2 regions of the Hydrogenophaga sp. T2 genome follow, and region 1 is predicted to be linked to the other one. Evidence: riboswitches for the same ligand, from Rfam matches in the RefSeq annotation. Region 1 holds a riboswitch; the other holds the start of a gene.
The links. A riboswitch is a leader RNA that binds a small molecule or an ion and turns the genes downstream of it on or off. The one in region 1 is predicted to bind thiamine pyrophosphate.
Positions count from the first base shown of each region.

Region 2: it holds a riboswitch for thiamine pyrophosphate, as region 1 does, so the genes downstream of both, WDZ95_RS17585 (TonB-dependent siderophore receptor) here and thiC (phosphomethylpyrimidine synthase ThiC) in region 1, are expected to answer to the same signal.

Region 1 covers NZ_JBBHZJ010000009.1:213,270-217,804, reverse strand. Annotated here, with positions in the region: gene WDZ95_RS19875 (DctP family TRAP transporter solute-binding subunit) at 1-143, opposite strand, end outside; gene WDZ95_RS19870 (TRAP transporter large permease) at 182-1,471, opposite strand; gene WDZ95_RS19865 (TRAP transporter small permease) at 1,488-2,018, opposite strand; gene WDZ95_RS19860 (GntR family transcriptional regulator) at 2,129-2,779, shown strand; TPP riboswitch at 2,813-2,926, shown strand; gene thiC (phosphomethylpyrimidine synthase ThiC) at 3,037-4,535, shown strand, end outside.
Region 2 covers NZ_JBBHZJ010000007.1:260,728-265,262, forward strand. Annotated here, with positions in the region: gene cysD (sulfate adenylyltransferase subunit CysD) at 1-296, shown strand, start outside; gene WDZ95_RS17570 (sulfate adenylyltransferase subunit 1) at 296-1,600, shown strand; gene fdxA (ferredoxin FdxA) at 1,646-1,975, shown strand; gene WDZ95_RS17580 (NAD(P)/FAD-dependent oxidoreductase) at 1,977-3,029, shown strand; TPP riboswitch at 3,061-3,163, shown strand; gene WDZ95_RS17585 (TonB-dependent siderophore receptor) at 3,233-4,535, shown strand, end outside.

The DNA of each region.
Region 1 (4,535 bases):
GCGGCGGCGTGCTTGGGCTGGTCGTTGCCCGCGGGCTGGAAGTGCGTGTACTTGAGCACCTTCTGCGCGAAGGCCGGGCCGGCGCCGAAGGCCAGCGCAGCGGCGGCCACGGCGGTCAGGAAGTGCTTGCGGTGCAGTTTCACGGGATGTCTCCTTGCGGTGGTGGGTCTTGGGGGAAGGGTCAGTGGGCGTAGCCCAGCAGGTTGGGCAGCCAGGTGGAGAAAGCGGGCACGAAGGTGAGCAGCGCGAGCACGGTGAACAGCGCCGCCAGCATGGGCGCCATCTCGCGCACCATGGGGCCCATGCGCACGCCCGAGACGGCCGAAGTGACGAACAGCAGGCCGCCCACGGGCGGGGTGACCATGCCCAGCGTGAGGTTCACGATCACCACGATCGCGAAGTGCAGCGGGTTCAGGCCCGCGGCCTCGGCCAGCGGTGCGAGGATGGGCACCATGATCATCACGCCCGGCAGCGGCTCGATGAAGATGCCCACGAGCAGCAACAGCACGTTGATCGCGATCAGCAGCTCGATCGGCGAGAGCTGCATGCCCGCGATCCAGGCCGCCATCTGCTGCGGGATCTGACCCACCGTGAGCACCCACGCGAACACCGCCGAGGTCGCGACGATGAACAGGATGGACGCGGTCATCAGCGCCGAGCGGAACAGGATGTCGGGCAGCATGGACCAGCGCAGCGTGCCGTACACGTAGCGGCCCACGATCAGCGCGTAGAGCACCGCGGCGGCCGAAGCCTCGGTGGGCGTGAAGATGCCCAGGTGGATGCCGCCCAGGATGATCACCGGCAGCATGAGCGCGGGCAGCGCGCGCCAGAACAGGCGCAGCAGCGGCGCAGGGTCGATCAGGTCGGGCGAAGATCGGTAGTCGCGCTTCACGCTGATCCAGTGGTTGACCACCATGAGCGAGAGCGCGATCAGAAAGCCCGGCACCACGCCCGCCAGGAACAGGCCGGTGATGGTCACGCTGGTGTCGGTCAGCGCGTAGACGATCATGATGATCGAGGGCGGGATGATGGGTCCCACAATGGCGGTGCTCGCGGTGAGCGCGGCCGCGTACGCGTCCTGGTAGCCGGCCTTGCGCATCATCTTGATCAGCATGGCGCCCGGGCCTGCGGCGTCGGCCAGCGCCGAGCCGCTGATGCCCGAGAAGAAGGTGAGCGTGAGGATGTTGGCGTGGCCCAGGCCGCCGCGGCGCATGCCCACGAGCCGCGCGGCGAACCTGAGCAGCACGTCGGTGAGCGCACCGCCGGTCATGAGCTCGGCCGCGAGGATGAAGAAGGGAATGGCCATCAACGGGAAGCTGTCGAGGCCGCTGAAGAGGTTCTGCATCACCACCAGTTCGCTCAGGCCGGGCTTGAGCCACACGGCCACGAGGCCGGCGATGAGCATGGCGAAGGCGATGGGTGCGCCCAGCACCATGAGGGCGAGAAACACCAGGCCGAGAACGGTCGTCATCGTGCGTGCTCCGTGCTCAGAGGGCCTGGGGGTCGAAGCCCTCGACCCGCTCCCATTCGCCCTGGACAATCCAGCGCCGCGCCACCATGGCCAGGTGCACCAGCATCAGCGCCGCGCCCAGCGGCAGCGCGAGGTAGACCTTGCCGAGCGACCAGCCCAGCACGGGCGACTCCTGGTACCAGGCGAAGTCCACGTATTCGATGCCCAGCCACAGCACCAGGGCCAGCGTGGCCGCCACGATGAGCACGATGAGGGCGCGCAGCAGGCGCGCCAGCGCGGGCGGCAGCGCCACCTGCAAGGTGTCGATCGCGATGTGCCCGCCCACGCGCAGCGCAGGACCGGCGCCGAGGAAGGCGGCCCAGATCATCATGTAGCGCGTGGCCTCTTCCACCCAGGGATAGGAATGGCCGAACGCGTAGCGCGTGATCACATTGCCGATGACCAGCACGGCCATCACACCGAGAAGGCCGATCAGCGCCCAGCGGTTGGCGGCGAGGAAAGCGCGCGCCAGCGGATGCGCGGGCGCGGCGGAAGGCGGGGAGCTCAAGGCGTGTCTCCGGGTTGTTCTGCTTGACGCGGTGTCGGCTATCGTATCTGATATCTCAGATCTCAAATCAGCAATAACCCTATACTCGCGGCCTCACGAGCCTCATCCCCATGAACGCCGCCCTTGAACTGCAACGCCCCCGCCTGCTCACCGATGTGGTGGGCGAACGCATCCGCGAGGCCATCGTCACGGGCGACCTGAAGCTGGGCGAACAGGTTTCGGAGGCGCAGCTCGCGGCGCGCATGGGCGTGAGCAAGACGCCGGTGCGCGAAGCGCTGGTGCGTCTGCAGTCGCAGGGCCTGGTCGAGATCCATCCGCAGCGCGGCACCTTCGTGTTCACGCTGTCGCCGCAGCAGCTCGCACACCTGCTGCAGTTCCGCGCCATGGTCGAGATCGAGGCGCTGCGTGAGGCCATGGCCACGCACCCGCAGGCGCTGCTGCAGCGCATGGCGCAGTGCGTGAAGGAGATGAAGGTGGCCGAGCGCGCCAAAGACCTGCCGGCCCTGGCGCGCATCGACATGAATTTCCACCACGCCTTCTTCGAGTGCTGCGACAACCAGTACCTGCGCGCGAGCTACGAACTGCTGCGCCACCAGCTCACCGCGCTGCGGCATCGCTCGCCGATCAGCAACGCGGTGTCGAGCCACCAGGTGCTGGTCGACGCCGTGGAAGCGCAGGATGCCGACAAGGCCGCGGCGCTGCTGCGCGGCCACGTGCTCGAGAACGAGCCGCGCTACCTGCAGGCCTGCGGCAAGGCCTGACTTGACGCCACCCCGCAAGCGCGGCGTACACTGCGCGCTGCTCCGGGGTGCACCGGCCTGCAAAGGCCCGCGCTGAGATGGCTGTGAAGCCGAACCCGTGAACTTGATCCGGCTAGTACCGGCGAAAGAAGAGCGCATGCCCATACCGGGCGTGTCATGGCCAGGCCCTTGGTGGGCGCAGGGCCCGTGGCGCGCCCTGGTTGGCGGTCCTCCGGAGCAGACACCCCGCCGTGTTTGCCCGCCCTCTGGAGACCGCCATGAACGCCCCCGACCCCTTTGCCCCGCTGCTCACGCTCACGCGCGAGCCCTTTCCCGCCTCGACCAAGGTTTTCGTGCCCGGCTCACTGCCGGGTGTGCGCGTGCCCATGCGCGAGATCGCGCTCACCAACGGCGAGCGCGTGACGGTCTACGACACCTCGGGCCCCTACACCGACCCCACGGCGCAGATCGACGTGCGCCAGGGCCTGGCGCCGGTGCGCGCGGCCTGGATCGACGCCCGCGGCGACACCGAGGCCTACGCGGGCCGTGAACGCCAGGCGCTCGACGATGGTGCGAAGCACGAGGCCCCGAATTCAAGTGCGGCCGAGCGCCTCGCCGCGCTGCGCGCCGAGGCCGCGGCGCTGCAGCGCACGCCGCGCCGCGCCCGGACCGGCCGCAACGTGACCCAGATGCACTACGCGCGGCAGGGCATCGTGACGCCCGAGATGGAGTACGTGGCGATCCGCGAGAACGGCCGCCGCGACTGGATGCACGAGTACCTGGGCGACGCCGAGCGCGAGGCGCGCCTGCGCGGCAACCCGATGGGCGCGCACATCCCCGAGCGGATCACGCCCGAGTTCGTGCGCGACGAGGTGGCACGCGGGCGCGCGATCATTCCCGCCAACATCAACCACCCCGAGCTCGAGCCCATGGCCATCGGCCGCAACTTCGGGGTGAAGATCAACGCCAACATCGGCAACTCGGCGGTCACCTCGAGCATCGAGGAAGAAGTCGAAAAACTCGTGTGGTCGATCCGCTGGGGCGGCGACACGGTGATGGACCTGTCCACGGGCAGGAACATCCACACCACGCGCGATTGGATCGTGCGCAATTCACCCGTGCCCATCGGCACGGTGCCGATCTACCAGGCGCTCGAAAAAGTGGGCGGCGTGGCCGAAGACCTGAGCTGGGCGGTGTTCCGCGACACGCTGATCGAGCAGGCCGAGCAAGGCGTGGACTACTTCACCATCCACGCGGGCCTGCGCCTGCCCTTCATTCCGCTCACCACCAAGCGGCGCACCGGCATCGTCTCGCGCGGCGGCTCCATCCTCGCCAAGTGGTGCATCACCCACCACCGGGAGAACTTCCTCTACACGCACTTCGAAGAGATCTGCGAGATCATGAAGGCCTACGACGTGAGCTTCTCGCTCGGCGACGGCCTGCGCCCCGGCAGCGGCGCCGACGCCAACGACGAGGCCCAGTTCGCCGAGCTGCGCACGCTGGGCGAACTCACGCAGATCGCCTGGAAGCACGATGTGCAGACCATGATCGAAGGCCCCGGCCACGTGCCCATGCACCTGATCCAGGCCAACATGGACGAGCAGCTCAAGCACTGCCACGAAGCGCCCTTTTACACGCTGGGCCCGCTCACCATCGACATCGCGCCGGGCTACGACCACATCGCCAGCGCGATCGGCGCGGCCATGATCGGCTGGATGGGCACGGCCATGCTGTGCTACGTGACGCCCAAGGAACACCTGGGCCTGCCCGACCGCGA
Region 2 (4,535 bases), on a different contig from region 1:
TGCCCTCGATCTACTACACGCACCGCCGCGAAGTGGTGGACCGCCGCGGCCTGCTCGTGCCGGTGACCGAACTCACCCCGCCGCGCGAGGGCGAGCGGGTGGAGCTGCGCGACGTGCGTTTCCGCACCGTGGGCGACATCACCTGCACCTGCCCGGTGGAGAGCACCGCCGCGACGCCCCAGGACATCGTGATCGAGACCCTGGCCGCCGAGGTCAGCGAGCGCGGCGCCACGCGCATGGACGACAAGACCAGCGACGCCTCGATGGAGCGCCGCAAGAAAGAGGGCTACTTCTGATGAGCACCGCCACCGCCACCCCCGTCGCCGACGACACCCGCGCCGCGCTGCGCCTGATCACCTGCGGCAGCGTCGACGACGGCAAAAGCACGCTGATCGGCCGCCTGCTGGTGGACAGCAAGGCCGTGCTGCAGGACCACCTGGCCGGCGTGCAGCGCCAGGGCCAGACCGACCTTGCCCTGCTCACCGACGGCCTGTCGGCCGAGCGCGAGCAAGGCATCACTATCGACGTGGCCTACCGCTACTTCAGCACCGAGGCGCGCAAGTTCATCATTGGCGACGCACCCGGCCACGAGCAGTACACGCGCAACATGGTCACGGCCGCGAGCAGCGCCGACGCCGCGGTGGTGCTGGTCGACGCCACCAAGCTCGACTGGCGCAACCCCGCGCTCGCGCTGCTGCCGCAGACGCGCCGCCACAGCCTGCTGCTCAAGCTGCTGCGTGTGCCCTCCGTGGTGTTCGCGGTGAACAAGCTCGACGCCGTGGAAGACAGCGCCCTGGCCTTCGCGCACATCGGTGCCGCGTTGCGCGCCTTCGCCGAGCAGGCCGAACTCGCCTTCAAGGCCGTGGTGCCGGTATCGGCCCTCAAGGGCTGGAACGTGGTCGACGGCCCCGAGGCCGCCGGCTGGTGCGGCTACCAGGGCCCCACGCTGCTCGAATGGCTCGAACAGCTGCCCGTGACCGCGCCCGACGCCGCGCTGCCGCTGGCCTTTCCGGTGCAGTGGGTGGAGAAGTTCTCGTCCTCGTCGGACACCTCGCAGGGCCGCCGCGTGTTCTGGGGCCGCGTGGCCGCGGGCACGCTCGCCGCGGGCCAGCGCGTGCGCGTGGCGCCCCACGGCCAGACCGCCGTCGTGGCCCAGGTGCTCGACCACGTGCGCCAGCCCGGCACCGTGGCCGCGGGCCACAGCGCGGGCATCGTGCTCGACCGCGAGCTCGACGTCTCGCGCGGCGACTGGCTGCTGGCCGTGGACGAGGCCGGCGAGTCGCTCGCGCCGCAGCGCGAGATCGCCGCCACCCTGGCCTGGCTCGACGACGAACCCCTGCTGCCCGGCCGCACCTACTGGGCGCTGCACGGCCACCGCTGGGTCAAGGCCAAGGTCAAGCGCATCGTGCACCAGCTCGACATCCACACCCTGGCCGAGCACGACGCCACCGAGCTGCCGCCCAACGCCATCGGCCACGTGGAGCTCGCGCTGCAGGAGCCGCTCGCGGTGCAGCCCTTCGTGCGCTCGCGCGCCCTCGGTGCGCTGGTGCTCGTGGACACCGCCAGCCACCGCACGGCCGCCGCGGTGCTGGTGCGCTGAGCCCGCCGTAAAATCGCTGTTTTCCGAATTCCCGCCCACCCCACCATGACCCACGTCGTCACCGAAGCCTGCATCCGCTGCAAATACACCGACTGCGTCGATGTCTGCCCCGTGGACTGCTTCCGCGAAGGTCCGAACTTCCTCACGATCGACCCCGACGAGTGCATCGATTGCGCGGTCTGCATCCCCGAGTGCCCGGTGAGCGCGATTTACGCCGAAGAAGACCTGCCCAAGGACCAGCTGCACATGACCGAGCTCAACGCCGAGCTCGCCAAGCTGCCCACCTGGAAGAGCATCACCAAGCGCAAGGCCCCGCTGCCCGACGCCGAGGCGTGGAAAGACCGCACCGGCAAGCTCGGCGAGCTGATCCGCTGAGATGTCCGACATTGCGCCGATCGAAACCGATGCCCTGGTGATCGGCGCCGGTCCGGCAGGCCTGTGGCAGGTGTTCCAGCTCGGCCTGCAGGGCATCGCGGCGCAGGTGATCGACGCCCTGCCGCACGTGGGTGGCCAGCTCGCCGAGCTCTACCCCGACAAACCCATCTACGACATCCCCGGCCTGCCGGTCTGCACCGGCCGTGAGCTGGTGCAGCGCCTGCAGCAGCAGGTGCGGCCGTTTGCGCCCACCCTGCACCTGGGGCAATCGGTGACCACGCTGCAGCGCGAGGCCGACCAGCGCTGGCGCGTGGCCACCAGCGCCGGCACCACCTTCCTCGCGCGCACCGTGTTCATCGCCGCGGGCGTGGGCGCGTTCCAGCCCAAGCGCCTCAAGCTCGAAGGCATCGAGGCCTTTGAGCCCGCCCAGGTGCAGCACCGCCTCGACGACCCCGCGGCCTTCGCGGGCCGGCACGTGGTGGTGCACGGCGGTGACGACCTCGCGATCGACTGGGCCCTGCGCCTGCTCGACAGCCCCGCCCCGCCCGCGCGCCTGAGCCTGCTGCACCGGCGCGAGGTGCTGGGCTCGGACGACCCGGCCGCGCTCGAACGCGTGCAGGCCGCGATCGCCGCAGGCCGCATCGCGCTCGTGGTGGGCCAGCCCACGGGCCTGCGCGCCCAGGCCGGGCGGCTGCAGGCGCTCGAGCTGCTCGACCCGCAAGGCCAGCCGCAAACCCTGGCGCTCGACCACCTGCTGGTGGCGCTGGGCCTGTCGCCCCGCCTGGGCCCGGTGGCCGACTGGGGCCTGGCCATGGAGCGCAAGCAGCTCGTGGTCCAGCCCGAGAGCTGCGAAACCAGCGAGGCGGGCCTGTTCGCGGTGGGCGACATCAACACCTACCCGGGCAAGAAGAAACTCATCCTCTGCGGCTTCCACGAGGCCACGCTCGCGGCCTTCGCCGCGGCCGCGGTGCTGCGCCCCGACGAGCGCCTGCCGCTGCAATACACCACCACCAGCCCCAGGCTCAAACGGCTGCTGGGCGTGGCGCCGGGCTAGGCCCGATACAATCCGCGCGCGTTTTCACCAACGCATCCGCTAGGGGTGTTGTGGCCTTCGCCGGCCGCGACTGAGAGAGTCCCTTCGAACCTGATTGAGGTAATCCTCGCGCAGGGAAGCAGCAGCGAAGCAGCCACCGCACGCCGTGCGGCCCCGGCCGCCCGCCACGCCCACCTGCCATGGACCGTCACCGGACCCACCACATGGCAACGCACAACCGATTCCGTCTGCTCCCCGTGGCCCTCGCGGCCGCGCTGTGCGCCACCGCGCACGCCCAGCCCGCCCAGCCCGCCCCGCGCGCCGACACCACGCTCGCGCCCGTCACCATCCGCAGCGCCGCGCAAGACGCCACGGCCGACGTCACCGGCTTCGGCGACCAGCCGCTGTCGTCGACCCCGGTGAGCGCCACCGTGGTCGGCAGCGATGCCATCGCCGACAGCGGCGCGCGCACGCTGCGCGACCTCTACCGCTTCGACAGCTCGGTGGGCGACGCCTACAACGCCGCGGGCTACTACGACTACGCGAGCGTGCGCGGCTTCGTGCTCGACCCGAGCTACAACTACCGCCGCGACGGCCTGCCCATCAGCGCCGAAACCAGCCTCTCGCTCGAACACCTCGAGCGCGTGGAGTTGCTCAAAGGCACCAGCGGCATCCAGGCCGGCACCAGCGCGCCCGGCGGCCTGTTCAACGCCGTGGTCAAGCGCCCCACCAACGAGCCGCTGCGCCGCCTGCGCGCCGAGGTCAACAGCAACGGCAATGCGCTCACCCACCTCGACCTGGGCGGCCGGCTCGCCGAAGGCGACTTCGGCTACCGCCTCAACCTCGCGGGCGAACGGCTCAAGGGCGAGGCGCGCGGCACCGAGGGCTGGCGCGGCCTGGCCGCGCTCGCGGTGGACGCGCGCCTCTCGCGCGACAGCCTGCTCGAAGCCGAGTTCGAACTCTCGCGCCGCCGCCAGCCCAGCGTGCCGGGCCTGAGCCTGCTCGGCAACACGCTGCCGCCGGCCGACCCCAAGATCAACATCAACACCCAGCCCTGGAGCCAGCCGGTGGACTTCCGCAACTTCAGCGGCAGCCTGCGCTATACCCAGGCCATCGACGCGCGCTGGAATTGGCAGGCCCAGCTCGGCACGCAGCGCCTGCGCACCGACGACTTCCTCGCCTACCCGTTCGGCTGCTTCGACGCCGGCAGCGGCACCTACTATGCCGACCGCTACTGCCCCAACGGCGACTTCGATCTCTACGACTTCCGCAGCCTCAACGAGAAGCGCAACACGACCGCCGCGCAGTGGCGCATCAACGGCCAGTTCGAGACCGGCGCCGTGGGCCACAAGCTCTCGGCCGGCGTGCTCACCAGCCGGCTGCGTGTGCGCGGCCAGCCCCAGGCCGACAACAACGCCGCCGTGGGCACCGGCAACCTGTTCACCCTGCCCGCGCTGCCCGCCGACCCGAGCTTCACCGACCCCTTCACCAACCGCAGCGAACGCAGCACCGAGTTCTTCGCCACCG